2 regions of the Bradyrhizobium sp. USDA 4504 genome follow, and region 2 is predicted to be linked to the other one. Evidence: riboswitches for the same ligand, from Rfam matches in the RefSeq annotation. Region 2 holds a riboswitch; the other holds the start of a gene.
What was found. A riboswitch is a leader RNA that binds a small molecule or an ion and turns the genes downstream of it on or off. The one in region 2 is predicted to bind glycine.
Positions count from the first base shown of each region.

Region 1: another riboswitch for glycine. It lies ahead of gcvT (glycine cleavage system aminomethyltransferase GcvT); the one in region 2 lies ahead of ACVMB1_RS17695 (D-amino acid dehydrogenase).

Region 1 is NZ_JBSSGV010000001.1:3,955,047-3,958,446, reverse strand. Features, by position in the region: gene gcvP (aminomethyl-transferring glycine dehydrogenase) at 1-450, opposite strand, end outside; gene gcvH (glycine cleavage system protein GcvH) at 474-839, opposite strand; gene gcvT (glycine cleavage system aminomethyltransferase GcvT) at 859-2,004, opposite strand; glycine riboswitch at 2,146-2,234, opposite strand; gene alaS (alanine--tRNA ligase) at 2,437-3,400, shown strand, end outside.
Region 2 is NZ_JBSSGV010000001.1:3,787,048-3,790,447, reverse strand. Features, by position in the region: gene ACVMB1_RS17700 (ABC transporter permease) at 1-277, opposite strand, end outside; gene ACVMB1_RS17695 (D-amino acid dehydrogenase) at 438-1,796, opposite strand; glycine riboswitch at 1,862-1,976, opposite strand; glycine riboswitch at 1,980-2,086, opposite strand; gene ACVMB1_RS17690 (M20/M25/M40 family metallo-hydrolase) at 2,179-3,309, opposite strand.

The DNA.
Region 1 (3,400 bases), 170 kb from region 2:
GTCGAGCAGCGAGGCGTTGGCGACGTCGAGCCCGGTGAGATCGCAGATCATGGTCTGGAAATTGAACAGGGCCTCGAGCCGGCCCTGGCTGATCTCCGGCTGGTACGGCGTATAGGCGGTGTACCAGGCCGGGTTCTCCAGAATGTTGCGCTGGATCACCGCGGGCAGGATGGTGCCCGAATAGCCCTGGCCGATCAGCGAGGTGAACACCTGGTTCTGCGCGGCGAGCTCGCTCATATGCGCGAGCGCCTCGGTCTCGCTCAGCGCCCGGCCGAGATCGAGCGGCGCCTTCTGCCGGATCGACGCCGGCAGCGTCTCGTTCATCAGCGCCTGCAGGCTCGCGGCGCCGACCGTCTCCAGCATCGCGTTGACGTCGCGCGGCGACGGTCCGATGTGGCGGCGGACGAAATCGGTGGCGGCTTCGTTGATCGGCTTGAAGGGCGCGTTCATGACGTGATCCTCGGGGTGATCCTTTAGGCGGTGTGCGCGGCGTAGGCGGCCTCGTCCATCAGGCCGCCGAGCTCGCCCTTGTCGGCAATCTTCAGCTTGAAGAACCAGGCCTTGCCGCCGGCGTCGGAATTGACCAGCGCGGGCTCGGCGGCGAGCGCGTCGTTGACCTCGACCACCTCGCCGGAGATCGGCGCGTAAACGTCGGAGGCGGCCTTGACGGATTCGACGACAGCGGCGGCCTCGGCCTTCTTCAGGCTGCGGCCGACCTTGGGCAGTTCGACGAACACGACGTCGCCGAGCTGCGACTGCGCATAGTCGGTGATCCCGATCGTGGCGACGTCGCCCTCGATGCGGAGCCATTCGTGGTCGGACGTGTACAGCGTCGTCATGGGGTCGATCCTTTGGCGTTCAGCGTTTGTAGGTATTGGGGACGAAGGGCGTAGCGGCGACTTTCAGCGGCAGCCGCTGGCCGCGCACTTCGGCGAAAACGGTGGTGCCGACGGCGGAAAGGGCCGTGGGCAGGTAGCCCATCGCAACCGGCGCATTGAGGCTCGGGCCGAAGCCGCCCGAGGTCACCTTGCCGATCTGCTCGGTCGAGCCGGCATCGGCGAACAGCGCGGCGCCTTCGCGCACCGGTGCGCGGCCGTCAGGCTTCAGGCCGACCCGCCGGCGCGCAGCGCCATCTGCGAATTGCGCGAGAATTTTGTCGGCGCCGGGGAAGCCGCCGGCGCGGGCGCCGCCGCTGCGGCGAACCTTCTGCACCGACCATTCCAGCGCGCCTTCGACCGGTGTCGTCGTGGTGTCGATGTCATGGCCATAGAGGCACAGCCCGGCTTCGAGCCGCAGGCTGTCGCGCGCGCCGAGCCCGATCGGCAACACGTCGGGATTGTCGAGCAGCGCGGTGACCAGGGCTTCCACCTTGTCCGCGGGCACGGAAATCTCAAAGCCGTCCTCGCCGGTATAGCCGGAGCGCGAGACGAAGCAGTCGACGTCGCCGACGCGGCGCGGACCGGCATCCATGAATTTCATCGAACCGACATCTGCACAAAGTTTCGCCAGCGCCGATTCCGCTTTCGGGCCCTGCAGCGCGATCAGCGCGCGGTCGGCCAGCGAGACGATCTCGCAGGCGTCGGAGAGATTCGCGCGCAGATGCGCCTCGTCCTCGGCCTTGCAAGCGGCGTTGACCACTAGGAACAGGTGATCGCCGAAATTCGCCACCATCAGGTCGTCGAGCAGGCCGCCGTCATTGTTGGTGAATTGCGCGTAGCGCTGCCGTCCCGGCGCGATGCCGACGATGTCCTGCGGCACCAGTTTTTCCAGTGCGAGCGCGGCATCCGCGACCTTGCCGGATTTGGCCTTCAGCACGAGCTGGCCCATGTGCGACACATCGAACAGACCGGCTTCCTTGCGGGTGTGCAGATGCTCCTTCAGCACGCCGGCCGCGTATTGCACCGGCATGTCATAGCCGGCGAACGGCACCATCTTGGCGCCGCGCGCCAGATGCAGCGCGTGCAGCGGGGTCTGTTTCAGCGGGGAGGTTTCGCGCGCAAGCATCACAGGGCCCTCGCGGTTCCCGCCGGGGACCTATTTCCCCTTGAGAAACCTGCAGAAAGCCCCATCTGTCGCTGTGCCTGAGAGTATTATCCCGTCGGCGGACGCATCGGGGCGAACCCCAGCGTCTCTTTCCAGATGTCAGACGTCACGCGGTCCTTTTGCCTGAGAGTTTCCGGGGCGGTTGCTCCTTCGGCGCCGGCGATAAGGCCGGTCTCTCCCGACGTGACTAGGTATAGGTAGATAGAAAACACGGCGCCACCAAGACTGTCAACGCAGCTGCAGCAACTATCCAATGGGCTTTGTGCTGCCGCGGCAAGCCCATGATCCGCCTGCACAGTTTCTGGACACCGCAGCTGGCAATGTCTAAAAGCGTTCGGCCGGAAAATGACGCCTTTTTGCGGCTGGCCGGCCCCTTTTTCCGATTGGATGAACATGAGCAGCGTCAACGACATCAGGTCGACATTTCTGAACTTCTTCAAGCAGAACGGGCACGAGATCGTGGCCTCGTCGCCGCTGGTTCCGCGCAACGACCCGACCTTGATGTTTACCAATGCCGGCATGGTGCAGTTCAAGAACGTCTTCACCGGCGTCGAGAAGCGCGGCTACCAGCGCGCCACGACGTCGCAGAAGTGCGTGCGCGCCGGCGGCAAGCATAACGACCTCGACAATGTCGGCTACACCGCGCGCCATCTCACCTTCTTCGAGATGCTCGGCAACTTCTCGTTCGGCGATTACTTCAAGGAGCGCGCGATCGAGCTCGCCTGGAATCTGATCACCAAGGATTTCGGGCTGAAGAAGGACAAGCTGCTGGTCACCGTCTACCACACCGACGACGAGGCGGCCGGCTACTGGAAGAAGATCGCGGGCTTCTCGGACGACCGCATCATCCGCATCCCGACCTCGGACAATTTCTGGGCGATGGGCGACACCGGCCCGTGCGGACCGTGCTCCGAAATCTTCATCGACCGCGGCGAGCACATCTGGGGCGGCCCTCCGGGCAGCCCGGATGAGGATGGCGATCGCTTCCTCGAATTCTGGAACCTGGTGTTCATGCAGTACGAGCAGGTGACGAAGGAGGAGCGCGTAGCGCTGCCGCGTCCCTCGATCGACACCGGCATGGGGCTCGAGCGCATGGCCTGCATCCTGCAGGGCGTCGAGAGCGTGTTCGAGACCGATCTGTTCCGCAATCTGATCGATGCCGCCGCGTCTACCCTCGGGCACGGTCCGAACGAGCAGAACGTTGGGTCGTATCGGGTGATCGCGGACCATCTGCGCTCGTCCGCGTTCCTGATCACCGACGGCGTGCTGCCGTCGAACGAGGGCCGCGGCTACGTGCTGCGCCGGATCATGCGCCGCGCGATGCGCCATGCACAGCTCTTGGGCGCGAGCGAGCCGC
Region 2 (3,400 bases):
GGACGATCATTTCGAGGATCGGCTTGTTCGAGATCAGGGAGACGCCGAGGTCGCCGTGCAGCAACTTGGCGATCCAGGTGTAGAACTGGATGTAGATCGGCTCGTTCAGACCAAGCGAGGTCCTGATACGTTCGAGCTGTTCGGGAGTCGCGTTGTCGCCGGCGAGGATGGCGGCCGGGTCGCCCGGCGTCAGCCGCAGCAACAGGAACACGAACAGAGCCACCACGCCCATCACGGGAATGGCGGCGAGGATGCGGCGAAGCAGATATCCGAGCAAATTTGATCCGTTGGGTTGTGGTCGATGAAGTCCCCAGCGGGACCGTTGCACACCAGACCGTAGCACAGATGGTAGCAGACTCACGGTAGAACTTGAGCAAGTCCCATGCCATCGGTGCTGCGGATTTTGCGGTGCAGCTAATCAGTCCTGTTGGCCGCGATTATTCCTCCGGTGAAGTTTGAAGCAGTCCACTGGAAGGTGGATTGATTTCAGCTTTGCGCGCGTCGGCGGGCACGTCGAGCCCGGCACCGAACGTCGGCGCCATCGGCGGCGTGTCGAGGTCGCGCCAATCGTCGATCGCCTGGGCCACCATCTGCGCCGTCGCCGCCGACAGTGTCCAGCCAAGATGACCGTGGCCCGTATTGTAGAACACGCCCGGAATCCGTCCGGCGCGAACCACCGGCATCATGTTCGGCATCATCGGGCGCAAGCCCGCCCATGGCACGACTTTCGACGTGTCGATCTCCGGGAAATGATGCCGCACCCAGTCCACCAGCGGTTGAATGCGATCGGCGCGAATGTCGCGGTTGAAGCCGTTGAACTCGGCGGTGCCGGCGACGCGGAAGCGGTCGGCGCCGAGCCGGCTGGTGACGATCTTCGCAGCTTCATCGAGCAGGCTGACGGTTGGGGCCGCATTCCGGCTTTGCGGCGCATCGAGCTGCACCGTGATCGAATAGCCCTTCACCGGATAGACATTGACGCGGTCGTTGAGCAGGCTGGCGAAGTGGCGGCTCGCCACGCCGGCGCAAATCACGATCCCGTCCGCCTGCAGCTGCTGGCGCGTCGCGACCGCAGCATCATGTGAAGCAGCTTCGTTCCAGCCGATGCGGAAGCCGTCATCGCCGTGTGCGATCGTGTCGACGTCGGCTTCATGGACGAAGCTCGCGCCACGGCGGATGCAGGCGTCGGCAAGCCCACGCGTGAATTTGTGAATATCGCCGGTCGCGTCCGACGGCGTGAAGAAGCCGCCATAGCAGGTTGTCTGCAGCGCGGGTTCGATGACGCGGATCTCGTCCGGGGTCACCGGCCGGCGGTCGAGCCCGCCTTGCTGCAGCAGCGCGTTGACCTTGAGGCCGGCTTCGAAGCCGGCCCTGTCGTGATAGACGTGCAGGATGCCGCGGCGTTCGAGATCGAAGGCAATGTTTTCGCGCTCTGCGATCGAGAACAGATGCTTGCGCGCTTCGATGGCGAGCTTCGTGGTCTCGATGGTGTTGCCGCGATAGCGCGTGATGTGGCCTACGAACTCGCCGATCCAGGAATATTTGTGCCAGCTCGGCTTCGGGTTCATCAGCAGCGGCGCGTCGCTTCTCAGCATCCAGCGCAGCCCCTTGAGGATGGTCGCGGCGCTGTTCCACACCTCGGCGTTGCTGGCGGAGAGTTGTCCGCCATTGGCGAACGAGGTTTCCATCGCGGCGTAGCGATGCCTGTCGAGGACAGTCACCTTGTAGCCGCGTTCAAGCAGGGCATAGGCCGTCGTTACGCCGGTGATGCCGGCGCCGATGATCGCGATGTGTGGCATGATAGTTGTCAGGCTCCCGTGGGTTAGAGTCGCCGAACCGCCGGTGAAACCGGCATCGGCGCCCCATCTGTCACGGTACCTGAGAGCTTGATCCGCATCGGGCTGTGGCCAGAAGCGAACTATCCCCTTCGGTGGACGTCATGGCCCTTGATGTGCGGCCATGTTCGTCTCTCTCCAGATCGTCCTGACGATACAGTCCTTTTGCCTGAGAGTTTCCGGGGCGGTTGCTCCGTCGGCGCCGAAGCCAACAACACGATTGTTGTCGGTTCGATCTCTCCCGCATCGTCGCGTTGGACGGCCGGACCGTAGGCGAAGCCTTAAAAATGGACAAGGCTAAATTTCGATCCGGCAGTGCCAACGTGTTGTGCAGTGCAAATCGATGTCAGTCCAGCGTCGCCAGCAGTGCCGCCATCAGGCGGCCGCGTTCGGCGAGGCTGTCGACCTCGATGTGCTCGTTGAGCGTATGTGCATCGGCGCCGCGAACGCCGAGGCCGTCGAGCGTGGGGATGCCCATCGCGCCGGTGAAGTTGCCGTCCGAGCCGCCGCCGGCGCTGCCGTGCGGCAGATCGAGACCCATCGCTGCAGCAAGGCCTTTTGCCTTTTCATAGAGCGCCATGGTGCCCGCATCGGGCTCCCACACCGGGCGGGTGACGCCGCGCGTCACCTTGAACGTCACGTCGTTGGCGGTGCCCGACAGTGCCAGCATGCGCTCGACGCCACGGTCGAGATCGGCCTGGCGCTTGGCCATGCTGAGCGCTTCGCCGGTACAGGTCGTCGCGACGCAATTGACCCACTGGCCGCCATGCACGATGCCGACCGAGAAGGTGCAGTCCTCGGTGGTCATGCCGTCGATGGCGATGATCTGCCGCGCCATCTCGCGGATCGCGGAGCGACCGGAAGACAGCGTTGCGCCGGCATGGCTGGGCTTGCCGGTGGCTTCCAGGTTGAAGCGCGCGATCGCATAACGGCCGGTGACGACGCCGTTGTTCGGACGGCCGGGCTCCGGCACCAGCACATATTTGTTGCGCGCGGCTTCCGCCTCGATGATGTCGCGCGTCGACGGCGTGCCGACCTCTTCGTCGGGGGTGAACAGCACGGTGATCGGCAGCGGAGTCGTGAAGGAGGCGCGCGCCAATTGCCTGATCGCCTCGATCGACAGGTAGTTGCCGCCCTTCATGTCGAAGATGCCCGGCCCGAAGCACTTGTTGCCTTCGCGCCGCCACTTCAGCTTTTCGATCGTGCCGACGGGGTGAACGGTGTCCAGATGGCCGGCGATCAGGATGCCGGGCTGGCCTTGTTTCGGATGGGGGAAACGGGCGCGGACGCAGCCCGCGAAGCCCTGGCGTCCGGCGATGCGCTCGATCGTCGCACCCATGATCGCCATCTCGCGGGCGGCGAGATCGAGCATGCGTTCGACCGCGGCGGCGTCCCAGGTCGGGCTTTCGCATTCCACCCAGCTGCGCAGGCCCTGCAGCATCGTTTCGGAATCAAAGGGGAGATTGGCGGGGTTCATCGTTGTTCTCTCTTGTTGTTCTGACGGCGCCGGCATCGCGCGCGCGTTACGAAAATCTCAGCCGACGATTTTGTAAAGCCAAAATCTGGCG